Regions from separate parts of the Paenibacillus sp. GbtcB18 genome, predicted to be linked through region 1. Evidence: riboswitches for the same ligand, from Rfam matches in the RefSeq annotation. Region 1 holds a riboswitch; each other region holds the start of a gene.
The links. A riboswitch is a leader RNA that binds a small molecule or an ion and turns the genes downstream of it on or off. The one in region 1 is predicted to bind cyclic di-AMP.
Positions count from the first base shown of each region.

Region 2: linked by a shared signal. The riboswitch ahead of KVT34_RS02715 (CAP domain-containing protein) and the one ahead of KVT34_RS19195 (hypothetical protein) in region 1 are both predicted to bind cyclic di-AMP.
Region 3: linked by a shared signal. The riboswitch ahead of KVT34_RS26910 (C40 family peptidase) and the one ahead of KVT34_RS19195 (hypothetical protein) in region 1 are both predicted to bind cyclic di-AMP.
Region 4: linked by a shared signal. The riboswitch ahead of KVT34_RS27290 (resuscitation-promoting factor) and the one ahead of KVT34_RS19195 (hypothetical protein) in region 1 are both predicted to bind cyclic di-AMP.

Region 1 covers NZ_JAGXJX010000006.1:305,088-312,454, forward strand. The annotation lists gene KVT34_RS19180 (YitT family protein) at 205-1,101, shown strand; gene KVT34_RS19185 (YbdD/YjiX family protein) at 1,246-1,449, opposite strand; gene KVT34_RS19190 (carbon starvation CstA family protein) at 1,442-3,532, opposite strand; cyclic di-AMP (ydaO/yuaA leader) riboswitch at 3,795-3,987, shown strand; cyclic di-AMP (ydaO/yuaA leader) riboswitch at 4,096-4,276, shown strand; gene KVT34_RS19195 (hypothetical protein) at 4,394-4,834, shown strand; gene kdpF (K(+)-transporting ATPase subunit F) at 5,025-5,099, shown strand; gene kdpA (potassium-transporting ATPase subunit KdpA) at 5,159-6,838, shown strand; gene kdpB (potassium-transporting ATPase subunit KdpB) at 6,859-7,367, shown strand, end outside.
Region 2 covers NZ_JAGXJX010000001.1:545,640-553,006, reverse strand. The annotation lists gene KVT34_RS02725 (ABC-F family ATP-binding cassette domain-containing protein) at 1-482, opposite strand, end outside; gene KVT34_RS02720 (M42 family metallopeptidase) at 590-1,678, opposite strand; cyclic di-AMP (ydaO/yuaA leader) riboswitch at 2,219-2,354, shown strand; gene KVT34_RS02715 (CAP domain-containing protein) at 2,361-3,179, shown strand; gene KVT34_RS02710 (Dabb family protein) at 3,684-3,974, opposite strand; gene KVT34_RS02705 (DUF6382 domain-containing protein) at 4,048-6,165, opposite strand; gene KVT34_RS02700 (A24 family peptidase) at 6,200-6,715, opposite strand; gene KVT34_RS02695 (hypothetical protein) at 6,730-7,367, opposite strand, start outside.
Region 3 covers NZ_JAGXJX010000013.1:78,777-86,143, reverse strand. The annotation lists gene KVT34_RS26925 (M1 family metallopeptidase) at 1-1,189, shown strand, start outside; gene KVT34_RS26920 (hypothetical protein) at 1,199-2,020, shown strand; gene KVT34_RS26915 (SurA N-terminal domain-containing protein) at 2,225-2,815, shown strand; cyclic di-AMP (ydaO/yuaA leader) riboswitch at 2,994-3,138, shown strand; gene KVT34_RS26910 (C40 family peptidase) at 3,142-3,606, shown strand; gene KVT34_RS26905 (cryptochrome/photolyase family protein) at 3,757-5,148, shown strand; gene KVT34_RS26900 (DUF1540 domain-containing protein) at 5,190-5,411, shown strand; gene KVT34_RS26895 (SRPBCC domain-containing protein) at 5,624-6,073, opposite strand; gene KVT34_RS26890 (helix-turn-helix domain-containing protein) at 6,219-7,031, shown strand; gene KVT34_RS26885 (MFS transporter) at 7,126-7,367, opposite strand, start outside.
Region 4 covers NZ_JAGXJX010000014.1:43,864-51,230, forward strand. The annotation lists gene KVT34_RS27265 (small, acid-soluble spore protein, alpha/beta type) at 325-510, opposite strand; gene veg (biofilm formation stimulator Veg) at 693-974, opposite strand; gene yabG (sporulation peptidase YabG) at 1,360-2,238, opposite strand; gene rsmA (16S rRNA (adenine(1518)-N(6)/adenine(1519)-N(6))-dimethyltransferase RsmA) at 2,301-3,221, opposite strand; gene rnmV (ribonuclease M5) at 3,270-3,815, opposite strand; gene KVT34_RS27290 (resuscitation-promoting factor) at 3,922-5,043, opposite strand; cyclic di-AMP (ydaO/yuaA leader) riboswitch at 5,328-5,522, opposite strand; gene KVT34_RS27295 (ABC transporter ATP-binding protein) at 5,811-6,554, shown strand; gene KVT34_RS27300 (ABC transporter permease) at 6,551-7,367, shown strand, end outside.

The DNA.
Region 1 (7,367 bases):
GACTCCCGCAACGCTTGTCAAGAATGCCGATCGCCGTTTTTGACCGTATTTCGGTAAATTCAGTGATCCTAGGCGAATAATATGGTATAATACATGTATTCGATGTTTGTTTGCCGGTCGCTGTTCTGGAGTCTGTTGCAAACAGGCTCCTTTTTCGGATTAAGGCAGACTTTAGATACATACAAATTAAAGGGGTGTCGGCCATTGAGTGTAGAAAAATCGACTTTTCAAGGTGAGAAATCAGGTAAACGTACGGCTACAGCGGCAAAGCTTCTGCAACGAATCGTATTTATTACGCTAGGGGCGGCTTTATTTTCGATAGGGTTGGAAGTTTTCCTCGTTCCCAACAATATTATCGACGGCGGTATCACCGGTATTTCGATTATGCTGTCCCACTTTTTCCATCTTCCTCTCGGTATTTTCTTGACCCTTTTGAATCTTCCTTTTCTGTTCCTGGGTTACAAACAAATCGGTAAAACGTTCGCCATTTCGACGTTGTTCGGTGTTATCGCAATGTCAGTCGGCACTTCCCTTCTTCATCCGGTACCGGCTGTCACAATCGATCCGCTGCTGGCCGCCGTTTTCGGCGGGGTTATTCTCGGCGTCGGGATCGGGCTCGTTATCCGTTCGGGCGGTTCCCTTGACGGTACGGAGATCGTAGCTATTCTGATCAATAAAAAATCACCGTTTTCCGTCGGTGAAATCGTCTTGTTCATCAACCTGTTCATTCTCGGCAGCGCCGGGTTCGTATTCGGTTGGGATCATGCGATGTATTCCCTGATTGCGTATTACATTGCGATGAAAATGATTGATGTGACGATCGAAGGTCTCGATCAGTCGAAATCCGTATGGATCATCAGTGAAAAATATAAAGAAATCGGCGATGCGCTGACTCAGCGTCTGGGCCGTGGCGTGACTTACCTTCATGGGGAAGGCGCTTATACCGGCGACGACAAGAAGGTGATTTTCACCGTCATTACACGTCTGGAAGAAGCGAAGCTGAAATCCATCGTCGAAGAATGGGACGGAAACGCCTTTATCGCCGTCGGCAATATTCACGATGTGAAGGGCGGACAATTCAAGAAGAAGGATATCCACTGATCCTTGCCAAAAGCTTCTCCCCGCAAACGCGGGAACATGAAAAAACCAGCGGCCGTAATGGCCTGCTGGTTTTTTTGTGCCGCCTTGGCGTGCCGCCTTGGCGTGCCGCCTTGGCGTGCCGCCTTGGCGTGCCGCCGCAAACACCTAGCAGCAGCGGGAGATTTTCCCGTCCTTGGCGTCGTAGCGGTTGTCCTGGGCTTGCCGGAAAAACTCCGCCCGGCTCAGGACAGGCTGGTCTTTGTGGGCGCTTTTCATATGAGCCACATAGGTCTCGTAGTGGGGGACGCCCACCATCAGATGGATAAACTGATTGCGGTAGCTCCAGATGAGTTTCAGGCGCTTAAACATATTTCGTTGCCTCGGATCTGCCCTGCTCGCCGCGCGGGATATACGGGGCTTCGTAGAGATCCAGCGGTTTGTTCGAAATCGCCTTCAGCCAGACGCGGATGGCCGAGATAAACACGATCAGCACCACGATCATGAAAAATCCGCACAAGGCCGCGTCGATGTAATCGTTCATCACGATCTGCTTCATCTGTGCGGCCGTTTTGGCCGGGGCCACGATTTTGCCGCTGTCCAGCGCGTTCTGGAACTGCTTGGCGTGAGAAAGAAAGCCGATGTTCGCTTTCTCGTGGAACAGCTTCTGCCAGCCGGCGGACATGGTCACGATAAGCAGCCACGTTGTGGGCAGGAGCGTGACCCAGGCGTACGCCTTTTTGCCCATTTTGAACAAAATTGTCGTCCCCAGCACAAGCGCGATGCCGGCCAGCATCTGGTTGGCGATGCCGAAGAGCGCCCACAAGGAGTTGATGCCTCCCAGAGGGTCCACAACACCTTGGTAGAGGAAGTACCCCCAGCCTCCCACGCAGAGGGCCGTGGCGATCAGATTGCCGACCGTGGACCGGGTATCCCCCAGCGACTTGCTGGCATAACCCAGCAGATCCTGGATGAGGAAACGGCCCACGCGGGTACCTGCGTCGATCGTCGTCAAGATGAACAACGCTTCGAACAGGATGGCGAAGTGGTACCAGAACGCCATCATCGTTTTGCCGCCGATCACGCCGGACAAGATTTGCGCCATGCCGATGGCGAAGGTCGGCGCGCCGCCCGTCCGCGAGAGGATGGTACTCTCGCCGATATTCTTGGATAGCGTGGTCAACTGCTCGGGCGTGATGGTGAAGCCCCAGTTCGTGATGGTTGCCGCCGCGGTCGCCACATCGGTACCGCCCAGGGCAGCCGCAGACGAGTTGATCGCGAAGTAGGTACCGGGCGTGATGATGCAGGCGGCGATCAGCGCCATGATGGCGACGAACGATTCGACCAGCATCGCGCCGTAGCCGATCGGACGCGCGTGGGATTCGCGCTCCAGCATTTTGGGCGTCGTTCCGGAGGAGATCAGCGCATGGAAGCCCGATACGGAGCCGCAGGCGATGGTGATGAACAGGAACGGGAACAAGTTCCCGGCGAAGACGGGACCGGTTCCGTCGATGAACCGGGTCGTGGCCGGCATGGACAGATCCGGCAGAACGAAAATAATGCCGAGCGCGAGTCCGATGATCGTTCCGACTTTGAGGAACGTGCTGAGATAGTCGCGTGGCGCCAGAAGCAGCCAGACCGGCATGACCGAAGCGAAAAAGCCGTAGGCGATCATCATCAGAGCGATGGTTTCCCCGCTGAAGGAGAAAAGCGGGGCCAGAACGGCGCTCTCGGCGACGAATTTGCCCCCGATGAGGGACAGAATCAGCAGAACGACGCCGATAAGGGAAGCTTCCCCGACTCGGCCGGGCCGTATGTAGCGCATATACACGCCCATCAGGAGGGCGATCGGAATGGTGGCGGCAATCGTGAACATGCCCCACGGGCTACCGATCAGCGCTTTGACGACGACGAGCCCGAGCACGGCGAGAAGAATGATCATAATGCCCAGAATGCCGAGCATGGCGATCGTGCCGGTCACTTTGCCGATCTCGTCCTTGATCATATCGCCCAGCGATTTGCCGTTTCTGCGTGTCGAAGCGAAAAGAATGACGAAATCCTGGACGGCGCCTCCCAGAATAACGCCGAGAATAATCCACAGTGTTCCGGGCAAATAGCCCATCTGGGCGGCAAGTACGGGGCCTACGAGAGGGCCCGCGCCGGCAATGGCCGCGAAATGGTGCCCGAACAGCACCCATTTGTTCGTCGGCACATAGTCCTTGCCGTCGTTGTTTAGCTCTGCGGGTGTTTTCCGATTATCGTCGAGCACGAAAACTTTACGGGCGAGAAAACGGCTGTAGAACCGGTAGGCGACCGCATAGCAGCTCACGGCTGCGATAACGAGCCAGGCGGCATTGATCGTTTCGCCGCGATTAAGTGCGACAAGCCCAAAAGCAAACGCGCCGACAATGGAAATCACCCCCCAGAGCAAGATTGATTTCCATCCGATTTTCATAAACATGCCTCCTTACTGGTTAATATGGGAGCGTTTACAAGTAGTATAGCAGGTTTTTCCGGTGTGGGAAGAGGCTGGATGTCCAAACCATTTTCAAAAACGCGAGATTTTCGACGTATTAACAAGCTAGCGCACAAAAAGCAGAAATGTAAGCGCATTAGGGGATTTCTTTGGCTTAAATCGGTTTAAAACCAATCTCGCCATATCTTTACAAAGCACGTGCGGAGGTGTAACATTCATTCCATCAATTGAAAAAAACAGTTTCTTGCTTTCGCTGAATTCCCCAACCGGGGAAGCGGGGGAACCATCGCAGCATTGATCCGGTGTGAGAGCCGGGGCCGTGTCTGCAGGGGTGAATCCTGAAGCGCCGGAATCCATGGACCCGGCAATCAGGTAGGGCGACTCTCACCGTCCGAATCCGACAGCTAACCTCGTAAGCGCATGAGTTCGGGAGGGGTTGAAGAAGCTTGTGATCGGCATCGACCACAGGGACTTCGTTTCGCTGTGGTTTTGTTATGTTCAAAAACATCCGAAAATGAAAAATGTGCCAAACAAATGAACATGCGTTTTTATCGCTGAGTTTCCGTGTCAAGCGGAAAACGGGGGAACCAAACGAGGACTTGCAGGCCTGACGGCCCGGTCCTCATGGGGTGAATCCAGAAGCGGCATCCGTGCCGTAATGGTAGGGCGACTCTCACGCCCGAATCCGACAGCTAACCTCGTAAGCGTACCGAGAGAGGCGACTGCTATCGCGCTTCGGCTATAGTCTTTTTAGGCTGTGACCGTCAAGAAGCCGCGTGAAGAGTTCCTCTTCCGCAGGCTTCTTTTTTTGCTGCCCAAAACATGAAAGAGGGATAAAAAGTGGACGAGAGAAAGATCCAAACCTATACGTTGGTTTCCGCACCGAATGTCACCGGCGAGAACTTTATTAAACTGCTGAATATTTACCGCAGGCCCTTCGCGGCGCTTGTGAACAACCCCGCGGAAGGACAGCGGATGAAGAAGCTGGGAGTCCGGCACATCGTGGAAGTGGATACCGTGCACCACGAAGCCTGGGAAGTCCCGGGACTTCCCATCGGTGACGTCTATCTTTTCGAAGACAGCCTGCCGCTCTGCTGCCGGTATCTTCAGATGGTCCGAAGCTGGACAACCGGAACGATTTTCGTGGTCAAAACGAATGCCTCGCCGCGGCTGATTTATAAAGCGCTCGGCGCCGACCATGTGGTGCATACGAATACCCGTCAGGTCTCTTTCCTGCTTGGAGCAGCACCGGGCCAAGTGCCCGAGGAAGTTTTGCGCTAACGATTTAATTCACGGTCCGAACGATAATGAATGAACCTATGAAATGAACCTATAGATAGGAAAGAAAGGAGCCGAAACACATGACGGACCTTTATATGGTTCTGCTGTTGGCAGTCATTTATTTCATCTTTTACGGTTTTCTGACCTGGTGCGACCATGTTGTGCAAGGCTCGGAAGGCGGCCGTATATGATGATTATCGCGCTTTTTACGGCAGGGCTTTTCCTGTATCTGATATACGCGCTCATACATCCCGAAAAATTTTAGGGCGCCTTCGGGCAGCCGGTGACTGCTAGCGCGGAGTTGTTTGAGGAGGATAGGAATCCATGGAGATTGTGCAGATCGTAATCGTAATCGCGGTGCTTTGCCTGCTGGTGAAACCGCTTGGAACTTATATGTATCATGTTTTTTCGAATGAAAAAAACCGGACGGACAAATGGTTCGGCTGGCTGGAAAGACCCATTTACAAGCTTGCGGGCATCCGCAGCGAGAAGGGCATGACGTGGAAGAAGTATGCGGGCAGCCTTGTGCTGACCAACCTTGTGCTGGTGGCGGTGGGGTATCTGATCCTGCGTCTGCAGCGTGCTCTTCCTTTGAACCCGAACGGGATCGACAATATGGAAGCGACGCTGTCGTTCAATACGATCATCAGCTTTATGACGAACACCAACCTGCAGCACTACAGCGGGGAAACGGGCCTGTCCTATTTCTCACAGATGGCGGTCATTATGATGATGATGTTCACGTCCGCCGTAACGGGAATCGTGGTCGCGATTGCGTTTATCCGCGGACTGACGTCCAAAGGCAGCACCATCGGCAACTTTTTTGCGGATTTCGTAAAAGGACACACGCGCCTGCTGCTGCCGCTGGCTATCGTGGTTACGCTCGTGCTTGTCGGCCTGAAGGTGCCGCAAACGCTGGATCCGACCGTGGCCGCGAAGACGCTTGAAGGCGGGGAGCAGCAAATCGCCATCGGTCCGGTGGCGTCGCTTGTGTCCATCAAGCATCTGGGCACGAACGGCGGCGGTTTCTTCGGGGTGAACTCTTCGCACCCGTTTGAAAATCCGTCTCCGCTGACTAACGTGATTGAAATGCTGTCGATGTGGTGCATTCCGGCCTCATTGACCTATACCTTCGGGCGGTTTGCGAAGAACCGGAAGCAGGGATGGGTCATTTTCACAGCGATGATGACCTTGTTCCTGGTATTTCTATCGGTCGCTTTCTTTTCGGAAAAGGCCGGTAACCCTGCCTTGAACGCCCTTGGCGCGGATTCGTCCATCGGCAGTATGGAAGGCAAAGAGGTGCGGTTCGGTATTGCCCAGTCCGCGCTGTTCACCACGGTAACGACGGCGGCGACGACGGGAACCGTCAACAATATGCACGACACGCTCACCCCGCTGGGCGGAATGGTTCCGCTCGCTCAAATGATGCTGAACTGCGTATTCGGCGGCGACGGAGTCGGGCTGGTCAATATGCTCATGTACGCGATTCTGGCGGTCTTCCTGGCGGGCCTCATGGTCGGCCGGACGCCGGAGTTTCTGGGACGCAAAATCGAGTCCCGCGAGATGAAACTGATCGCCGTCGCGATTCTGGCGCATCCGCTTATCATCCTGGCACCGACAGCGATCGCCTTCATGACGGAGCTGGGCAAAGGCGCCGTTACCAACCCGGGATTCCACGGAATTTCCCAGGTGCTGTACGAGTTCACGTCGTCGGCGGCCAATAACGGCTCCGGCTTCGAGGGGCTGGCGGACAATACGCCGTTCTGGAACATTTCCACAGGAATTGTAATGCTGCTTGGCCGTTACGTGTCGATCATCGCCCTTTTGGGTGTGGCCGGCTCGCTGGGCCGCAAGCAGTGGGTTCCGGAAACAATCGGAACGTTCCGCACGGACAATGCCTTGTTTACCGGAATCGTGGTAGGTACGGTCGTCATCATTGGGGCGCTCACCTTCCTGCCGGTAATCGCGCTCGGTCCGGTAGCCGAATATTTGACATTGCGTTAATAACGATGGGGTGAAAACGGATGAGCTCAACTGCTTCTCAAACGAAACGTAAATCGATGCTGAGCGGGGATATCGTCAAACAGGCGGTTGCGCAAAGCTTTCTTAAATTAAATCCGGTTACGATGATGAAAAATCCCGTTATGTTCGTGGTAGAAATCGGAACCTTCATTGTCCTTCTGATGACGGTTCTGCCGGGCTACTTCGGAACGCAGGACCGGATCGGTTTTAACCTGACCGTGTTTCTGATTTTGCTCTTCACGGTGCTGTTCGCCAATTTTGCCGAGGCGCTGGCGGAGGGCAGGGGGAAAGCCCAGGCGGATTCGCTTAAAAAGTCCAAGCAGGAAATTAAGGCCAACAAAGTGGTCGGCAGCGGCATTAAAGTCGTTCCGTCCACGGAACTCCGCAAGGGCGATGTCGTTACCGTCGCCCAGGGAGAAATGATCCCCGGAGACGGGGAAGTGATAGAAGGGCTGGCCTCCGTCGATGAATCGGCGATCACGGGGGAATCGGCGCCGGTCATTAAAGAAGC
Region 2 (7,367 bases), on a different contig from region 1:
CCGGACAGCTCGCCTACGGGCTTGCCGAATTCCGTGATGCCCAGCTTGGTGAGGACTGTTTTGGCCGTTGTGCCGGCTTCCCACGCGTCCAGCTCGTCCATTCTCGCCTGCACCCGCATCAGCTTCTGCTGGGCAGCCTCGTCTTCGGGGCTGCTTTCAAGGGCCGCAAGCGCCTGCTCGTAGTCGCGGAGCACCTTCATAAGCGGCGTTTCTCCGTAGAAAACCTGCTCCAGAACCGTTGAACGTTCATCGAACTCCGGCTGTTGAGGCAAGTATTCCACTCGGAAATGATTGGAATGAACGATCGATCCGGAATCCGGCGTTTCCAAACCGGCCAAAATTCTCAGCAGGGATGACTTGCCGGTGCCGTTGACACCGATCAGGCCGATCCGCTGTTTTTCCGAGATCGTAAAGGAAATATCGTCGAAGAGAACTTTCTCTCCGTAAGTTTTTACTAGATGTTCGGCATGAATAATACTCATGAGTTCCTCCGTCCTTAAGTGCCGCGCCAAATGAACCCGGCTGCTCTCATGCCCGCCGTCGGGCGTACGGATGAGACCAGCCGGATGTATAATCGATTTCTTCGGGTTTAAACCGGGCTGACCGGATTTTCCGGCTGTCCGGGATCGCTCGCTGCCGCGGCCGGGTGCAGAATATATTGCAGCAGCAGAGAGGCCGTTCCCGCGATGGCGTCCACATGCGTGCGTTCCATGCCGTGCGAGGCATGAACGCCGGGACCGATCAACGCGGCACGGATGTTGCTGCCTCCGCGGAGCGCCGCGGAAGCGTCCGAGCCATACTGCGGGTACACATCCACCACGTGTCGGATCCCGGAGCGTTCCGCGAGGCGTATAAGCTGCGAGGTCATCGCGTAGTCGTAGGGACCGCTGGAGTCTTTTGCACAGATGGAGACGTCCTGCTCGGTGCAGGTCAGATCATCCCCCATGGCGCCCATATCGACGGCAAGAAGCTCGTCAATGTCAGCCGGGATGTAAGAAGCCCCGTGACCGACTTCCTCGTAAGTGGTCAAAATGATTTTAACGGTGCAGGCCGGTTCGATCAGCTCGTTCTTCAAAAGATCCAGAAGGGCGAACAGTGCGGCCACACTCGCTTTATCGTCGAGATGACGGGACTTGACATACCCGTTCTCCAGCATGCGGACACGCGGCTCGAAAGAGACGAAATCCCCGACCCGGATTCCCAGCTTCTGTACGTCTTCCTTGTTGAAAGCTAGCTCGTCCAGGCGAACTTCCATGTTCTCCTCGACGCGTTTATGGTCTCTCGCATCCGGAAAAACGTGAACCGAAGGCTTAGTGGTCAAAATAGTGCCTTCATAGCTGAGTCCCTGGCGGGTATGAACGCGGCAGTACTCGTTTTCGATGGCCGCCATCATAAAACCGCCTACCGACGTAAGGCGCAGACGCCCGTTGTCCTTGATGGACCGGACCATCGCCCCGAGCGTGTCCACATGAGCCGAGAGCCCGATCGTGTAATCGTTCCGTTTGCCCGGAATCGTAATGATGCCGCAGCCTTTATTTGTCAGTTCCAGCTTGTAGCCCAGCTTCTCGGCCTCTGCCTTCACTTTATCCATAATGTGGTGAGTATATCCGCTCGGGCTTGGCGTTTGCAAAAGCATGTCCAGCACTTCCAGCAGATACGTTCTGTTTACTTGCTCCATAAACTCAACCTCTCCTTTTCCTATCCCGGTACGAGTAGTGTCGCTCTGCAAACGAAACCGTTTAACGGTAAAGCTCTCCGCCTGACCGGCGGCCGGTGTCCGTTTCTGAGCGCTATGTAAAGACTTGCTTCCACTTAATACCCCAAAAATTCCTCTATCCATCAACCCTAATTGTCGCAGGCAGAGCCGCCGGGTTCTATCCTTCCGTATGGTTATGCCGGTGCAGGTAAAGTTAACCGGTGAAGTTCCGTTTGGAGACTCTCACTTATTTTACAATCTTGCAAGTTTCCGTAAAAACGATTGTGAATACCGGAAATTTACGCCAAATCGGCATGCCTGCAAAAGCAGTCTTACTGGTGATACTACACTGTTTCCCCGTTGTTTTCAAACGATAAACCCGTTTCGGGAAAAACAATCCGGCCGCGGTTGGAAAACTTTGTCCCGTGAAATCTAGCAAATCGCATGCTAGGATTAAAAGGCTTCTTCCGAGAGAGATGCAAAGCCGCGGGACATGCCCGCTCCTCTTCTCAGACAGAAAGCAAAAAAATAAGGCCGAAGCTTCTGTGGAAGCACGGGGGAACCCATATTTGGGGTGAAGCCATGATGTTCATGGCCGGGTGATTGCTCTTTGACCCGAATCCGTCAGCTAACCTCGCAGGCCGATAAAAGGAGAGATTTTAACTTGAAATCTATTAAAAAAGCAACTCTCGTTGGTGTTTTTGCCCTTACGTCCGTTTTCGGTGCAGGCGCCGCATCCGCGTCCGCCGAGCCATGCAACGTTTCCGGCGGAAACACGCTCGCGACCTTTTCGAACAAATACGGCATTGATCTTGCCTCTCTTCTTACATCCAATCCGCAGCTCAATAATCTGAATTTCATTTGGAAAGGCACGCAGATCGTCGTACCGGCCGCACCTCCCGCTGCGGAGAAACCGTCTGCCGAGGCGCCGTCTGCGCCAACCGCACCTGAAAAGAAACCGGAAGCCCAGAAACCTTCCGCACCACCGGTAAAACCGAGCACGCCCGCTCCGGAAACTCAGGCACCCGTAAGCACGCCGAAACCGACAACCAAGCCGTCCGCACCTGTCGCGACTCCGGCGCCGAAACCAACTGAAAAACCTGCTTCTTCCCAATCGGAATTCGCGGATCAGGTCGTAACGCTGGTGAACCAAGAACGTGCCAAAGCGGGTTTAAAACCGCTCGCTTCCGACAGCGCGCTTGCCGCGATGGCATTGGACAAAGCGAAGGATATGTATACAAATAACTATTTCGACCATAACTCTCCGACGTACGGATCTCCATTTGATATGATGAAATCTTATGGCATCTCTTATACGTATGCAGGCGAAAACATCGCCAAAGGACAGCGCACTCCGCAAGAAGTAATGAACTCGTGGATGAACAGCCAGGGTCACCGTGAAAACATTTTGAGCCCGAACTTTACGAAAATCGGAGTCGCTTACTATAACGGCGAATGGGTTCAAGAGTTTATCGCGAACTAATCCGATTTTGCAACAAGTGCACGCATGCGGATGTAAGACTAAATACTGTTTAAGGATATAATACTGTTATCGAATCTAATGCAGCTATGAAAAGCGGCCCGTTCCTGAACTGGAACCGGTCGTTTTTTTTACGGAAAAACTGGCGGCTAAGAGCTGATGCCCGGGCAGCAGAAATCATAATACAGAAGACCTGGGGGAAACTAAGCTGGACGAGTTATTTAAGTAAGGCATGGGTTAATCCTTCGGCAACATTAAGATAAGGGGATTCAGAAGGAGAGCTTTATGCGGCCGCGTTATTTCAGATGGAGTTACAGTGGCACTGCGCTATTCGGAGAGAGGATTACTGCGTTGAATAACATCGGAACATAGGAATCCGCTCACCTGGAAATGATGGCAACTCTGACTTTCACATCGAGTGTTTTGCCGCCGGCTTCGCCATAAAAAGAACCTGCCGCGAATACAGGCAAGTTCTTACGGGCGTTACTCGATTTTTTTCGTAAAAAATTAGCTTTCAAAGTCTACGCAAGGAGCGACGCCGTCTTTGGCTTCGCCCATATAAGCAAGCACATCCTGGTGGACGGGGTGCACATTATAAGCTTTGAGATCTTCAAGCGAGTTAAACTTTGTGATCAAAACCAGGTCGTAAGAACGTTCGGAATGGATCACATCCGCGCCCACTTCGATATGCAGCAGTTCGGAAATTTTGCCTTCCATGTTCTGCAGCTTGGTTCTTGCTTGTTCGACGGACTCCGGGCTGCGGTCTTTAAGCTTGAAAAACACGACATGTGTAATCATTGTACATTCTCCTCTTTCCCGTTTCTTCAACAACCCGTCCATTATACCATTATCGTTCCACGACAGGAACTGGTTAGCCGAATCGGAAGTTAAATTCGGTATGAATGATCCGCACCACATCCCCGTCTTTCAAAGCGACCATTTGATATGGAACGAGCATTCCGTGGTTCAGAAACGTACCGTTTCGCGAACCGAGATCTTTGACCGCATAACCTTCCGGCGTCCGTAAAAATTGCGCGTGAATCCGCGAGATTCCGAGTACATCTTCGATATAGTCGGCATCTCCTCCTCCTCGCCCGATTATAAAAGAATCCGCGTCGAGCAGGATCGTCTCCTTCCGCCCTTCCCGCATTACTTCAAGCACGGGATGGCGGAACTTCGTATGCGGCGGGGCTGACGCGGCACCGAGGAAGACGGTTTCATCTGCGTTATTCACCGCAGATAGCGGCGGAGCCAGGAGCGTCGTACGTTCGCCCAGTCCGGCGTAGTACTGCTCAAGCGATACCGGCTCCTGTGCCGCTGCAGGCGGATTCGGGCTGCTGCCGGAGGAGGCCGCTTCTTCCAACTGGCTGTTACGCCGGCCCGGAAGGCCGATTGCCAGCAGTACGTAAGCGGCATCCAGCACCAGCAGCGTCGCTCCGCTGCTGATGTACAGCAGCGGGGGTTCGGGCGCGCTGAAATAAGCGTTCCAGATCATCCCGATGATCAGGAATGCGCCTCCCAGCGCGAGGATTTTGACGCGGGACCCGCGAAGCGGTCCTGCGGAGGCGGCCGCTCCGGCGGGCGCGGCTTTCCGCTGCGGCGGCTGCGGCATTGCGTGCAGCGCTATGTGCGGCTGCGACGCTCCGTGCGACGCGCTGTGCGGCTGCGGCATTGCGCGCGGCTCGTCGTGGAGCTGCGGCGGTTGCCCGGCCGCCTGCCCGCCGGAGCCGGTCTGCCGCCAGCTGAACGGCACAGCCGCGGCAGACTGCGGCACGGTTTGCGCAGCAGCGCTTGAAGCGGCCGCTGCAGGTGAGACGATGCGCGGAGCTGCCGTACGGTGAACAGGCACTTCAATGCCAGCGGGAGTTATTTCAGCGCTCGCGGAAAAGCGGGTTACGGCCGCAGAAGCGTCTGCGGATGAACCTTTTGCTAAGGTTGCCGGAGTCGGATCGAGGCCCGCAGCGGAAGCGGCATTGTCCCGCGACACCGGATGCGTATAGCTCGAAACGGCTGAAGCAGAAGCCGTATAGTTCGCTTCAACAGGCACAGGATAATCGGAACCGTCCGCAGCAATTAGCTGACGTTTTCGGATAAACCTTTCTGCAGCTCCTCGCGGCTTGGTATCTGTTCGGCTTTCGTCCACAAGCCTATGAGGCGGTCCAGTCCCGCCTTGGGGCACATATGCGCTCTCTCTTCGCAAAAGTCCGTCACCGACATCATTACTTTCTCTCTGAAAATGCAGCGCGTCCGTTTCATGAATATCTTGCCCCGGCTTCTTCAAAACGGAAAACGCATAACCGCTCCGCTCACTGAACTCTGCAGAACCAGACATTTCTGAGTTCGGAACGTTTGAAGCTCGAACAATCGTGTCCGACTCCTTGCCTCCTTTCCCGATGTCTTCCTCAATTCTTAGCCTATTCTCGCTTATTTCCACATAAATTTGCCTTTTGAATTCTCGAACGGAGAAGTTTTCACGCTCGCAGTACTTGGCAAGTCTCTCGAGACTTCCACGCTCTTCCGCTCGGAGCCGGCTGCCCAAATCTCGAACAAGCGCGCTCCACATGACGGATGCAGATGCAGCCGGAATTTCCTTTATAGGGAGGCACAGCAGCGAGACGTCTGCCCAGCCCCTTTCGATATATATGTAATTTTTATCCACTACAAACTGAGCCTCATTCAGCATAAAATTGCCGCTATCGCTTACACAAGCCGCCGCTTCGTACAGCAGTTGAAGACATCCGGCGGGATCTGGACTGCGCTCTTTAAGGATTGCTGCCAGAGACCGTCTGGAGGCGAGGTTATAGAGCAGCCTGATACGACTATCGATCTCTTCCACCTTCAAAGACAGTACCCGCGGAATAGCGTGTTCTTCAAGCATCTTTAGCTGCAAGGGCGCCAGGCGTTCAATGTTCAGCTCTTCTTCCAAGCCCACTTCCAGCCACCTGCCTTGCGACAACCGTATGCTTGCCTGCAATCCGAATATTTCCATAGCTTCATCCTTTCGCATCTCTGGCGGGATTCTGTCAAAAAGCAAGGCTTCCGTACCAGTAAGCAGCCAGAACCCCCGGCAGTACCGCATACATAAAGGGAAAACGCAGTTGATCACGTTGTCTCAAGCTTTTCCAAAACGACAAATCTTTCAGAAACAAACATAGGGCCAATCCCCCGAATAAGCGCCCGAGCCTTTTTGCTCCTTCTTTTCTCGCAAGCAGCAAGCACAAACCGATCGCTCCCGCGAACAATAAAGAATAAAGCGCGCACGTAAAAACATAGACCCCGCCCGTTAAAGCTCCAATCGCCCCGAACAGCTTAACGTCCCCCGCACCGAGCGCTCCTGCCGCATACAAAATAAAAAGCGCAATAAAACCGGTCACAAATCCCGCAACAGAGAAAACAAGTCCGCTCCAGCCATTTGTAAGAAGATGGTACATCATTCCGATACCGACGCCTGCGGCAGTCAAGACGTTCGGAATAATCGATCTTCGTACATCGGTTACAAACGCAACCAGAATGAGAAGAGAAAGCAGCAGCTCCTCCATAGTGATGTCTCCTTTTACGCGCCCAGCCAGACCCGCTCCAGCGCTTTCTTTTTCAAAACAAGCGTACGGTTGAAGAAAGGAACGGCAAGGGGGAAATCATAGGTAACTTCGAATCCCAGATAAGCCCGTTCCCGGTTAGTTATACTGGGTAATGTCACCCCGGTGATGCGGAATCGGTCCTTCTTTAGAATCCGTTTGTCCGCAAAACTGTACACAACCGGCTTCATGGCATCACGCAGTGCCGAACTGGCCGCTTCCTTTGCCCCATCCACACCGCTTTCGCCCGCTTGGCGAACCCATGACAGAAGTCCGACTACCGGATCCGAGAGGTAGGCTTCAACAGAATCGATAAATTCTCCCGCTTGCGCGGCTTGTTCTCTTAAGTTTTGAAGAGTATCCATTACCTGCTGCCCTCCTGACGCCAGTGCTGACTGATCAAAAGCTTCTTTACCTTGTTTGTACAGCACCTCTGCCGGATAAAGCCCCGCGGCTAAAACCTTTGTGGATTCACTTACCGCAGACCGCAGCGCCATATCCGCCACCGCTATCTGGATGCATACGATAAGGGCGACGATAAAACCCACGAACATCGGCAGAATAAGCGCCGCTTCCAGCACCATTCCCCCTTGCTCGCTTTTTCCAAACATGCGCA
Region 3 (7,367 bases), on a different contig from region 1:
CGTGGCCGCCACCGGTTTTCCGACCAAAAATCCGGTCGTCGAAGCCGGCAAGAAAACCTATCAGTTTTATGCGGATGACGTGCACGATTTCGCTTGGTCCGCTTCGCCTAACTTTAAGGTGTTTGAAGAGCCCTATGCCGCTCCCAATTTGCCGGGGGTCAAGATCAAGCTGTACCTCGATCCCAAGCATGAACCGTACAAGTCCCGCTATATGATCGCCGCCAAAAAAGCGCTGAGCCGGTACTCCCAATGGTATGGTACATATCCGTACTCGACCTTATCCATTGTCGTGCCGCCGGAAGAGGCTAACGGGGCGGGGGGCATGGAATATCCCACGCTCGTTACCGCTTGGGGAGCCTCCAAGGGGACGCCCGATCTGGACCTCGAACGGGTGGTCGTCCATGAGATTGGCCACCAGTTCTGGTACGGACTCGTTGCCACCAACGAGTTCGAGGAAGCCTGGCTGGACGAAGGATTCACTTCCTACACCGAAGATAAGCTGATGGAGCTGGAATACGGGTCGAAACCCAACTTTCCGGTCGAAGCGAGCTATATCACCTCACCGGCCGCACTGCAGAAAAATGCGTGGAGTTACCGCAGCCACGGCGAGTACGCCGACAACGTGTATACCCGCGCCAAGCTGGTTCTCAAGGAAATCGAGCACCGGGTCGGGCTGAACACGATGGACCGCATTATGAAAACATACTTCCAGCGATGGAAATTCAAGCACCCGGGAACCCGCGATTTCCAAGCGGTCGTGGAGGAAATCACCAAAACGAAATGGACGGAGTTTTTCGACCAATATATATACGGCAGCATGATGACCGACTATGCGGTCGATAACATCCGTATCCGCCAGACGAACGAGTCGGGACAGACGTTGTACGAAAGCAGCGTGCTGGTCCGCAAGTTCGGCGGCACTGTACCTGCCGTCCCGCTCCGGTTCCATTTTGCCGACGGTTCGACGACCGAGAAGGTCTGGGACGGACAGGGCGAGCAGATCGAGTACAAGCTGACCCATAAATCGCCGGTGGATTGGGTTTCCCTGGATCCCAACTACACCATGAAGCTCGAAAACCGGCATATCAACAACTATATGAAAACCGAAGTCGACACCACGTGGAGAATCCGCTGGACCCTCGGCGTCGTCAAACTGCTGGAAACGCTGTTCGATACTGTAGCCTGGTGAGGTGATGAGATGCTCCGCTATCTACGACAAGGCTTGACGGCCGCCCTCAAGCAGCCGTTCGCCGTTTGCGTGCTGTATGTGTATCAGTTTGCCTGGGGGATTCTGCTTTATAAATGGGTCCAATCCATTATCGTCCCTCTGCTCCACCGTTATCCCGGCAGCGATCAACCCCAGAGCGCCGTTCATTTGTTCTTGGCGGAAAGCCAGTTCCGGCTTGTAAAAACGGATCTCATCCAGCCGTATCTCGAATGGCTTCTCATCCTGCTGGCCGTCCGGATGCTGATCAGTCCCATGCTGAACGCCGGCGTGCTGTACTCGCTGGAACACCGGCAGATGAATGCGGGCTACCGGTTTATGAAAGGAATCCGCGAGCTGCTGCTGCCCTTCTTCCTCTATTATCTCCTGCAAACGGTCCTGATGCTTGCGCCGCTCTACTGGCTGGCCCCCAAAGCGCTTGCTTTGTTCAACAAAGCCTACGGATTCGAGCCGCTTCTTCTGTCCGTGCTTCCCTGGGCGGCACTCTATTCCGTGTACGCCCTGCTTATTCAGCTCCTCTTCCTGTTCCTGCAGTTCGGCCGGGCCTCCGAGGATCGGCGGGGATTTCTCGCGGTGCTTCCGGTCGTGTTCCGCCAAGGCTTGCGGATCACGGGCAATGCCCTCCTGCTCGTCCTGCTCGGCTTCCTTCTTGCCGTCGCGGCGACTTATGCCTCCTATATATGGGCAGGCCTGACGGCGCTCATCATCCACCAGATCTACCCTTTGGTCCGCACCTTTGTCAAAATGTGGTCCATCGCCGCCCAGCGTGAAATCTGGGAAAGCTATCGCATCTAGAAAGGCCTCTTTCTCTGCCCGTAAGCCGGGTGGAAAGACAGACGGGTCCCATCCATCGTCTCCCTTCTTAACCGTCCTCTTCCCGGATTGTTCCGGCGCGATATCCGTCTCCCCCTGCCGTTCAACGGCCAGGGGGTTTTTAGTTTCCATTTGCGTTTTTTTCAGCTATCATGGAAAGATAGAAGATAAAAGGAGGCATTACCGATGATATCCCCACGGACAAGCACCGTCGTGGCGGCAGTAATTGGCCTTTGCGTCGCCGCCGGGTCGTTCTTTTACGGACAGTCCGACGTTAAAGCCAAAGAGGTTGTGGCGATCGGTCACGACGTCCGCATCTCCAACCAAGCATTCGACAAAATGAAAGCCGAAGTCGATTTGGCCTTTCAGATGCAGGGCGCTCAAAACAATTTGACCAACGATCAGCTTCTCGATCTGATGCTTAAGGACGAGCTCTTCGTCCGTTACGGCCAGAAGCGCGGAGTCAAAGTCAAGGAAGCCGAAGTGAAGCAGGCTATCGACCAGCAGCGCAAAGCGCTGGAAGCGGCCGGTCCCGAAGCGGCTCAGTTGAAGGAGATGCTTTACAAAAGCGCCGGCTTGACCGAGGCAACCTACTGGACCGATCCCAAAACCGTCAACCAGTACGCCAAATATCTCCTCCAGCAAAAGACGATCGAATACCTCGTCAAAAAAGGCGAACTGAAAACGCAGGAAGATCTCAACGCCCTGCAGGAAAAATTGCTCGCCGAAACGAAGCCCGGGCTGCGCGTGAAGTTTCCGGACCAGCCGAAGACTTAGATCGGCTCTAAGCTGAAAGACATGGAAAACCCGCCCTTTTTATACAAGAAGGCGGGTTTTTTGATCTACTTTTTCCCCTGAAATCCGACTAAATAACTGCTTTTGAAACTTTTTTGTAACTATTTTTAGTTTTTTGGAAGGAATTTCTGGACCTATGGCGAATACTTAGTGTCGGAACAGAAAAAGATTGCCGAATTTCTTCTTAGACAAAAGGAAGAGAACGGGGGATCCACTCTGGGTGAATTGATCTTGCAACACAGGGATCATAGGGGACCTTCTACCGAACCCTCCAGCTAACCTCGTAGGCACAGGAAGGAGCAACACAGTTGAAGAAAGTCTTGTTGTTTGTTTTGAGCTTGACCCTGTTTTTGAGTGTGGAAATCGGCAGCGCTTCCGCGAAGTCGACGCTCAGCTCCACGATTGACGGATTGGTAGGGACGCCTTACAAGTATTCGGGCACATCGACCAGCGGTTTTGATTGCTCGGGCTTCACGTCCTACGTATTCGACCGGTTCGGCATTGATCTGGCACGCACTTCAAAAGCACAGAACGGCCAAGGATCCTCGGTTGCGAAAAGCGATCTGAGACCGGGTGACCTTGTATTTTTTAACACCGACGGAAAAGGCATCTCCCATGTAGGTATTTACATCGGGAACAACAAGTTCGCCCACTCCGCCACGAACAAAGGTGTTACAAAGAGTGACTTGAGCGAATCTTACTATGCGAAACGATACGTTTCTGCACGCCGCGTTATCGGCGATGACCTTTTTAACAAGATCACTGCAGACTAGTAAGACGCACTCGTAATGGAACGCAGCATATACCCGAAAGGGAGCCCCGTAATCCAGGTTGCCGCCTGGCTTGCCGGGCTTCTTTTCATTTGCGCCGGATTTCCTGTTATTATTGAAGTTAGACGAAAAGGCAAGGAGCGTCCCTTCATTATGATCCTTTTTATCCATCGCAAAGATCTGCGGATTGACGACCTGATTGCGTTTGATTACATTCACAGCTTGGGGCGTCCAAGCCTGCATGTCCTGATTCTGGACCCTTTCCTGCTGCGCGAAGGCCGGGACAGGGAACACAGCGGAATCAACTTCCTCCGTCACGTTTCCAGGCTCATTCGCGAATACCGGAAAGCGGGCGCTCATCTGGAAGTGCTTGCCGGCGAGCCTCATGTCGTGGTCGACGGGCTACTCGCGGAGCTTCCCATCGAAGAAATCGTGGTGCATGGCGACATTACGCCCTATGCATTAGTACGCGACCGCAAACTGAAGGTTTCAGCTTCCGCGCGCGGCGTCCCGGTTACTACGCTGATCGACCACACTCTCGCCGATTTCGGGGATTTCCAGCATTTCGCGGAGCGCCGTACCCCTTACCAGGTATTTACCCCTTTTTATAAAAAATGGAACGCTTACATGCACCTTTTTTTCCGGCCGTCGTCGGCCGTCACCGTGCGCGATTTGCAGACACGGCCGCTACCGGACCGCGAAGCCTGGTCCGCCCGGTTCCCGCTTCCGTTGGACCCGGAAGCGGCAGGTACGGCGCCTGATCCCGCTCAGACTCTGAGCGATTTTCTCGAAGGAGGTCTCCGCGCTTATGAAGCGCAAAGAGACCGGTACGCCTTCGAGACGACCAGCGGGATCAGCCGCCATCTGAACACCGGCGCGCTCTCCGTGCGCCGGGCGTATGAAGCCGCTCTCGGCAGCGAGCGGCACGAAGCCTGGACGCGCCAGCTGGCGTGGCGCGACTTCTACCTGTACCAGGCCGTCTATAACCCGGACTTCTTCGTCTACGAGAAGAAATTCGATTTCTCCGGCCTGGAGGACACGCTCTTCGAGCGGTGGTGCCGGGGGCAGACCGGCATTCCGGTCGTGGATGCGGCCATGGCGGAGCTGAACGCCACGGGGCACATGCCGAACCGGCTGCGGATGGTGACGGCCATGTTCTTGACCAAGAACCTGCGGTGCCCCTTCACGCTGGGCGAACGGTATTTCCGGCGCAAGCTCGCCGATTACGACAACGTGCTCAACCGGGGCGGCTGGCTGTGGAGCGCTTCGCTCGGCTTCGACGCGTCCCCGTACTTCCGAGTCATGAACCCCGTCACCCAGTCGGAGACGCATGATCCGACGGGTATGTACATCCGGCGGTGGCTTCCCCATCTCGCTCATCTGAGCGATAAGGAGATTCATAAACCGCAGGCTGACGCGATTGTCGATCTGAAAAGCTCACGCGCCGCAGCGATCGAGATTTACAAGCACATGCTGGCGGAGGCTAAACCTGACGCCGGTGCAGGTTCGGTCGGACTTTTCCCGGACGGCTCTCCCCCTGTTTAAAGCTTCGTTCTTCGGGTAAATAGAAGTACGAGGTGATAAACATGGAAAATCCAATGGTGAAATGCAGCATTGCCAACTGCGAATACTGGGAGCAGGGCAACAACTGCAGCGCGGAAGTTATTATGATCGAAGTAAACGCTCATTCGAACAAGCCGCAACCGCAGGAGCGGGACGGTCTGCCTTACGATTCCGGACATCAGGATTCCGCCGAGGGCATCACCGACACCTGCTGTCAAACTTTCGAGGAACGTCATCATCACTAAACAATCAAACTTTTCATTAGAAAATGAAAATGCCGACAGCAGAGGAGCCGTAGAGCTCCCCTGTTGTCGGCTTACAAAATAATCCGCCGCTGGGATCAGCGGCGGATTAAAGACCGGACAGGCTTCATACTGTCCGGCTTTTTCGTGTCGAAACCGAAACGTTCCGCTTACCGCCGCAGCCATATTTCGTAGGGACTCCGCCCTTTTACCCCTTACCAGCCGAGATCCAGCTTCTTTCCGGTTTCCACGAACGTTTTGATGGCGCTCAGCAGCATCCACCAGGCGGGGTCCGCCTTTTCGTAGGAAGGATGATTTTCGACCCACTGATCGTTGATCAGAGTCAGCTTGGTGCAGCCAGCGAACGGCTCCAGCTTAATGGTTACCCGCGTTGTAATCTCCGCATGATTCGGATAGTAGGAAGGACCCGGGTGTTCAATGTAACTAAGGATACGGTTCGGCTCGTATTCCAGCACTTCTCCGTAGATATGAACGGTCTGCTCGCCGTCATTGCCGGGTCCGATGAACCGGATAGATTCACCGGGGACATAAGAAGAATCGATCACACAGTCGAAAAAGATTTTACGGGTTTTCTCCGGCGTCACGAAAACCTCCCAGACCTGCTCCGGGCTGCCGTCGATATAAAAATGATAACTGAGATCCATTGAATATTCCTCCCTTACCTAGTGTCGGCGTCTTGAGATAGCTTGGCCGTTTTGCTACCATCAACATTACAGGACCACGGCGCAAACCGATTGTAAAAAAGCGTCATTTCCCCTGAGACTTCATCTGGAACGGAGGCGGCTCCGCATGAAACCCGAAGAGAACCCGGCCGTCGTCAACAAAGGCATTTTAAAATACGAGGAAGGCCGTCAAAGGTTCACCATTTCCCGACGATTGCCCGCACCGGAGCTGGCTTTTTTTATCCGGCATTACTGGCTGATTCATTGGGACTTGAGGGGACTTCCTTCTCATACCCAGGAGGTTCTCCAGCCTCCCTGCTTTAATCTGGTTTTCGAAAAAGACAACACGCGGGTCTACGGAACGAATACAGGGAAAATGTCGCAGCTTCTTGAGGGCAAAGGAGAAGTATTCGGCGTTTTGTTCCGGCCGGGCGGGTTTTATCCGTTTTACCGGCAGCCGGCTTCAGAGCTGGTCAACCGCAGCTTGGCTTTCCGGGAGGTTTTCGGCATAAGCAGCCTTCCGCTGGAAGATGCTCTGTTCGCTCATTCCGATGAAGACACGAAAGTTCGTTATGTGGATGATTTTTTCAAAAAGGAACGGCCGTCAGAAGACAAGCAAATCGAAACCGTCAACTCCGTTATCGACTACATTGCGGAACACAGGGAAATCAACCGGGTCGAGGACGTCGGGGTCAAGTTCGGCATCTCCGTAAGAACGATGCAGCGGATGTTCAGCCAATATGTCGGCGTCAGTCCGAAATGGGTTATCAAGAGATACCGGCTCCAGGATGCGGCCGTATCGGCGGATGCGGGAGAATCGCCGGACTGGTCGAAGCTCGCGGTAGATCTGGGCTATTACGACCAGGCTCATCTGATTAAAGATTTCAAAACGGTTATCGGCAAATCACCGGAGGAGTACGTGCGCAGTAAACAAGGTTAGACCGGCAGAGCCCCATAAGAAAATGGAACGGCCCGCCGATGTAGCACTTGGAAGCACGCTGCAATTCAGTGAGGCCGCTTTCTGAAATTAGCCTTTAGGCCGCCTTCCGCAAAGACGGGATTTTAACGATCAGCCAGAAGGTAAAGGCGAGCAGAAGAAGAGCACCGCCCATTACAATGTGTTGTATTTCCACACCAACGCTGAGAAGCAGTGAAGTCAAGCCGTATGAAATAGGCGTAAGTCCCATGGAAGACATGGTCTGAATACTCATCACGCGACCGATATATGCTTTGTCGGCATGATTCTGGATCACGGAAATGGCGCAGATGTTCGAGA
Region 4 (7,367 bases), on a different contig from region 1:
ATAGCTTCACATATTATAGCAAATGCCTCTAAGAAAAGCTAAAGCTTCTGCACGGTTCAAACACAAGCGGGGCGGGCATTTTCCATTTGTTCACTTATTTATTAACAATTGTATTTATGAGCGAGTATCCGGTATTATCTTATCTTCCATTAAGAAGATGAACCTGCAAATTCCCCGCCCGCCATTTACTTCGGATCGGAACTTCCGGGCAGAACGGATAACTCCATTCCGATGAATGCACCCGCATCTTTTTAAGTTAACCTTGACGGATGAAGTTCAGCCTCTGTCCGCTTCCCCGTTTAACCGGCGCGGCAGCTTTCCCGCTTACGGACGGCGTTTTAGGTTCTGCTCGGCGATCTGCAGAGCTCTTTTCACCATATTTCCCGCATCCTTGCTCCGTATCCCGCCCCAGCCTTCACGCTCGACAGTCTCATAGAAGCCAAGGTCTTTGGCAAGCTCGTACTTAAAATCCTCCGACATGACGCCCCTTCTTCCTCTTCTTCTGCTCATCTTAGTTCCTCCTTTGGAGTGCGATTGCGGTAGGTTTCCCCCAGTAGTATGCGTCGGAAGCGGAATGTCATTCACTCGCACCGGGACAGGACAGGAACGTATCCCATGTACCCTTACAATCCTTGCACAAAAGCACCCCGGAAAAGCAAAAAACGGCAGCTCCCAAAGGAGTGCCGCTGTTCTTAATGCTGTATATACGTGATGCGGAGTTCTTCTGCTGCGTCATCGTCACAAACCGTAACTTCAACGGATTCGGTCAAAATATCCGCGTAGCTGTACGAGACCCGCTTAAATGATTGTTGTTCTTGGTCAAGCTTTACGATAAAAACAGAAGGGTAGGTTTCTTCCAAAACACCGAAACGCTCAATGGTTTTCCGACGGCCGCCATTTGCTTTCAACATGATTTTCTGTCCAACATGAGGCTCAAGACTGCGTTTGATTTCCAACAGCGCATTTTTAGCCATTGTGATCTACCACCTCTTTCTCTGTTAATTATACCCCAAAACAGTGCGTTTGTCAAATAAGCCAAATATTATATCAGCCAGACAAATACGTTGTCAACGGTATAAAATCCTATTTTTATTTCTTTTCCTGGGCTTAGCTTTTGTCAAAACCTGCAGAATTATGCATCGCTGCCTTATTCCTAAGATCCGTCGGCTCATAAAAGCCCCATTTCTCCGCCCTTAAACCGCAACGCATAAAAAAGCGTACAGCCCCTTGTATCCAAGATACATGGTTCTGTACGCTTAATCTTTAAACGCCAGGCAGGTGCTAAAGCCGCACCCTCTATTCCGAAGCCACTAGGCCCCACTTCAAGTCCTCGGCCTCATCGGCCGCCCTGTCAGAAGCTTATATGGTGGCTTCCGCAGTCAAGTTCACGAGCCTGGGCACACCCAATCGGTAGCTCCCCCTGGTTTCAATGCCGCCGACTCCGTCCAGACCCGTTACCGTAACCCCGGCCAGATCGGCCATGGACACAGTTTCGCGAATCGATGTGTAGGAAGCTTTAGCGGCTATGCATAGGGGATCCAACGCATGAATGAGCACCCGGGCGGGAGAGCTTGCGAAATTCGCCCCCGCCTGCAGCAGCGCCTCGAAGTGGGACTGGCAGGCACCCGCCACGATGGTCAGCGCATCGCGGTTGTTCTGGTACTGCCGCGCGACTTGGACGGCCCTGACGAAATGAAGCGAGTTTTTATAACTGTCGAGCTGGTGTACGTCCAGCTTCTTTCTGTTTTTCAGCAGACCGTCATGTCCCGTGACAACGACGATATCGGGCTTCACCTGCGGCAGGAGACGCTGCAGGGTGGCAGCCATCTGAGATTCGTTCACATAGAAGCCCTCCGCGGGGATGCGAAGCTCTCCGTACAGATTCATACTTTTGCGCAGATAGTTCGGATCGCCGTCCAGATGCAGGATTTTACCCGGCATCTCGAAATATTGCGTATTCTCGGGCAGCTTATTACGCACCAGATGATCGTTGAGCTGATACAGCTCCTGACGAAACTGGCGGATGCTGCGAATTGTCTCGCCTACCCTGGGCAAATTCACTCTCGGAAAATCCGAATCGCGGGCGGCCGTTACGCGGGATAGATCGGAAATGGGAGCGTCCGCCAGCAGGCGAAAATCGACGCCCCGAAGAATCGCCCTTGTCGTATCGATCTCCTGGATTCGAAAAATGATATCGTTGCCGTAGGATTTGCGGGTCGCCAGATCGCCTTGCCTCATGAAGCCATCCCCTCCTAAGCCTATCGTATGGCAGGGGTGGGCAATTGGTGATTAGCCCGCTTCTATTTGCTGCAGGTCGGGCAGTTTCGCAGAGCTTCCGCCACGCGGCCGTACTCCTCCATGCTGAGCGTTTCGCCGCGGCGGCTCGGCTCGATGCCCGCCTTCAGCAGAAGAGCCTCCAAATCGCGTTTGTTCTCTTTGGAGAAGAACCGGGCTCCGAGGTTGTTATAGATCGTTTTGCGCCGCTGCGCAAAGCTGGCCTGTACCACCTCGAAGAAGAAGTCTTCGTCCGCTACTTCAACGGGAGGCCCTTTGCGCAGACGCAGGCGGATCACAGCCGAGTCGACGTTCGGCTGCGGAACGAAAACGGTGCGCGGAACGATCGTAACCAGTTCCGCCTCGCAATAGAACTGTACGGCGATGCTGAGGCTGCCGTACTCCTTGCCGCCCGGCTTGGCCGCCATCCGGTCCGCCACTTCCTTCTGGATCATCACGACGATGTTTTCGAGCGGAAGCTTCTCTTCGAGCAGCTTCATGATGATCGGCGTCGTGATGTAGTACGGAAGGTTGGCGACGACGCTGATTCCGGACAAGCCGGAAAATTTCTCCTCGATCAGCTGCCTCAGATCGAGCTTCAATACGTCGCCGTGAACGACCTCGGCGGTCGGATAAGGCGACAGCGTCTCCCGCAGGATGGGGAGCAGGCGCTGGTCGATCTCCACCGCCACGACGCGGCCGGCTTCCTTAGCGAGCTGCTGGGTCAGGGCGCCGATTCCGGGCCCGATCTCAAGCGCGCCCTTCTCGGGAGTAAGCTCCGCCGCGGAGATGATGTTGCGCAGAACGTTGCCGTCCGTGAGAAAGTTCTGTCCCAGACTTTTTTTGAGCACCAGATTGTGCCGGTTTAGAATGTCTTTGGTCCGTTTTGGCGTTGCCACATCTTCAGATGCAAAGGACGGGCCGCTGCCTTGTTCATTTAATTTCATAGTCATCCTCCAAGCTTCCGTCCCTAACGAAAGCTGCCTGTGCGTAAATTATTGATCCGGACGGTCCAACTGCTCTACGGCAGCTTCGAACTCTTCCCGGGAAATTTGAAAAGCGGCGCAGCGCTTGTAAAACTGCTTACCATTACAATACCCGATTCCGAGCTTTTTTCCTACTTCCAGCCGTCTGGCCGCAGCATCGGGATGAACAACGAGGCCGGCGGCGATCAGATCCTCCCATGTCAAAAGAGACACGGCGCCCTCATATTCGGTCTTTACGTTCGCCAGAGCGGACCGTATAGCGTCCGGAGTCGCGTTCTCGACTCCGATGTCGCCTCGCTTCTCCGCAAGTTCCTGGGGGAGAAAGGCGTGCTTGCAGCCGGGCACCTTGCCCGAAATGATTTTACGGATGCGCTCCCCCGCATGATCCGGATCCGTGAAGACAATGACCCCTCTTCGCTCCTGGGCCAGCCGGATGCGATCCAGAATCGCCCGGTTGATTGCCGATCCGCCGGTTTCGATCGTATCCGCTTCAACCGCCCGCTTGATGGCGGTTGTATCGTCTTTTCCTTCGACAACAATGATTTCTTTGATCATGTTCTTTATCCTCTCTTAAGCGCACAAAAAGAAGAGGGTTTCCCTCTTCTTTTCGCATACGGTTTGTTACCGGTTTGTAAATCTTCGTTACAGGTAACATGTTATCCTAATCTTGTGTCGGTTTATTCGGGCCGATGACGTAAACAGTATATCCCCGTTTCACACCGAAAGTCTTGGCATAACTCATGCTGTCGAAATAAACGTCCATTTTCTGGCCTTTAATAGCACCGCCCGTATCCTCCGCACGGCGGTATCCGATACCTTCAATGTACACCCACCAGCCTAACGGCACGACGGATGGATCTACGGCAATCGTCTGGCCTTGAACAGGCTTCGTTCCGCTGGCGGTCCGGTTGCCTACGCCCGGCTCCTGAGAAGAGTAAGCGGTCAAGGTAACGTTCTTTAATATTTTCTTCGCGTCTATGTCGGTACCTGCTTTAGTTACCTGCTTAGGCTTAACCGGTTCGGAAGCGGCTGCCACCGTAACGACCGGATTTTTTGTGCCTACAGCCACAATCTTATCCACACTGGCGTTTTTGACTGCTTGATCGATAACTTGCTCGGATACGAGTTTTCCGTTTTCGAAAATCTTCTCTTTCTTTTTAACCAATACGCCTTCCTGGCCTTCCTGTACGACCTGCTCTTTGCCTTTCAGCAGATCCTCATCGGATTTCTTGACCACACTGAATGCGATGGGCTCCGAAATTTCTTCCGTTTCTTTCTTCACCCGGACAACTTCGATAGCCGCATTGGCTGAAAGCTCCGTGTCTTTGGCCGGAGTCACTTTGTCGTGCTCTCCAAGCGTTATATTTGAATCTTGCAGAACTTGATCTACCGTTTTCGCAGTGGTATGCACAGTTTGTGTCTGCCCGTCGGCAGTTAGCTGTACGGGTGATGCATGATCGATGACAATCTTCTGACCGTCTTGAATCTTGCCGTCAAGCGGCATAGATACCTGATCGTGCTCACCGATTGTAATGGCTTGTTCATCCAGTAGGCGTTGCAGGACCCATTGTCTTGTTTCCACAACGGTTTCTCGTCCGTTTACCACCAATGATACGCTTTTACCAGCCGTACCGTATAACAACACCAAAAACATGAAAGTCAAAGCGAATGAAATGATAGCTGCAAGGATGATCATACGCAAGTTTTCATGCTTCCATCGCAATGCGAAGGACATGCTGGATGATCGCTTAACATGGGTCTCTGATTGCGAGATATTGCCCACTTCTTCGGTCCTCCTTCAAAGCCTCGCCTCTGTGATACGCATGATGATTTGGACGCGACTTAGGTTTATTTGGCGGTTCCTAACGGAACCCTTGCAATTGGCTTCTTTCCCGCCGGCTGACCGGTTGCTCTCAGTCTCTACGGGGTCTGCATCACCTCCGTTTGATGTTTACCTGTATGCGGGTCGGATACCCGTCCGATATGGAACAAAAAAAGCCATCGGAAAGAGAAAGCTTCCCGGTGGCTGTGTGTGAGCGCGACTAAACAGAATGACACGACAGTTGTTATCTCTCCCGGTACGCTTACGAGGTTAGCTGACGGATTCGGGCCGTGAGAGCTGCCCTACTCGCCGGCGGTGCTGCCTGCACCTGCCATTGAGATTCACCCCAAATTGTTTCCTGTTGTATCGGCCCAAACCTGTTCCGACCTTGACAGCGGTTCCCCCGTTTTCCTTTTACGGAAACTCAGCGTTAAAACTTGGCGTTTATTAAGTTATCATGAAAGTATATTACGCTCAAATATCCAACCTGTAAAGGGGGCATATTCCCTAAAAATAAGCAAATTTAACCAAACCAATGGCATTTATCTAATTATCTTGCAGTCGTTCTCCTTTTTTCTCCCGTTATCTCGCTTCTAGTTTTCCCCATTTCCGCTGCTCCGCTTGGGCATTGGGCTTCCAGGCATTTTTTGACTATAATAAAAGATACGGCAATCCGCCCGAAAAGGCCGAAAGCCGCAATAACCGATTGAAGAAAAGCAGGTGAAGGCATGGATCCAATTCTTCACATTTCCCGTCTCAGCGGAGGCTATTTGCCCGGAAAACCGATTCTCCGCGATCTCGAAATTACAGTCGGACAAGGTGAAATGGTCGGTCTGATCGGACTCAACGGAGCGGGAAAAAGCACGACCATCAAACACATCCTCGGACTCCTGAAGCCCCAGGAAGGCAGCGTCCGCATCCGCAGCCGGACCCTGGAGGAAGACCCGCTTGGGTATCGGTCCTCGTATTCTTTCGTACCGGAGTCTCCCGAATTGTACGACGATCTGACGATTGAAGAGCATTTGGAACTGACGGCGATGGCTTACGATATTCCGAAGGAAGCGTTCAAGGAACGTGCCGGCCGCCTGATGCGCGAGTTCCAGATGGAGCCTAAGCGCAAAAGCTTTCCGGGCCAGCTGTCCAAAGGAATGAAGCAGAAAGTCATGATCATGAATGCTTTTCTTGTCGAGCCCGCGCTTTATGTCATTGACGAGCCGTTCCTCGGCCTTGACCCGCTGGCGATGCGTTCTCTTCTCGACATTATGGCGGATTTCAAGAGCAGGGGCGCCAGCTTCCTGATCTGCTCCCACATCCTCGCCACGATTGAAAGATACTGCGACCGGTTTGTCGTCCTCCATCAGGGGCGGATTCTTGCTCAAGGCACGCTGGAGGAGTTGAGACAACAGACCGGGCTGTCCGATGCGACGCTGGACGAGCTGTTCTACGAGCTGGTGCGGAGGAATCCGGTATGAACCAAGAAGCAGCCGTTCACAGAGAGGGCACGGCCGGAGCTGTCCGTCAGCTGTGGAAGCGCAGATTCGACCATTACCGGCAGGAAACGTCCCGCTACTGGGCTTATGTCGCAAGAAGCCAGTTTTTCGGTTTTCTTTTCCTGATTTTTATCGTTTCTTCCTATTATTATGCAAAAATCCTTCAGCAGCTTCCGACATCTTTTCCTTATATCTGGATCGTTCTGCTCGTCCTCGTTCCGGCTCTCGCAGCCGGCTCTGTACGCACACTCCTGAAGAATGCGGACCGGGTGTTTCTGCTTCCGCTGGAACCCGTTATGAACGTATTCTTCCGGTCGGCTTTCCGCTACAGTTTGGGAATCCAAGCCGCACGATCCATCATTCTGATGCTGATTGCATGGCCTCTGTACAAACACTGCACGGGTACGGAAGGACAGCCCTTGTGGCTGATGGCGATTTTTGTTCTTCTAATAAAAACAGCCAACCTGCTCGGCTCGTGGCAGGAAGGCCGTTTTTCATCCCCCGGATGGCGTCTGATCTCAGTGGGTTACCGCTGGGTCTTAAGCGCAGCCGTCGTATTCGCCTTGTTCGGTACGGGGCCGCTTCCGGGCGGGATCGTTCTATTGGCGGGACTTGTCGTCTGGGCGGTCGTGTGCAAGCTGGGGCCCGGCCGGCAGGCAATGGGCGTCGCTTGGGATTACCTCATCGACAACGACCGTAAACAGCAGTACCGGCTGTACTTGTTTTTCAGCGGCTTTGCCGACGTGCCGCAGCTCCCGGTACGGGTGAAGCAGAGACGATGGCTGGCGGGCATTA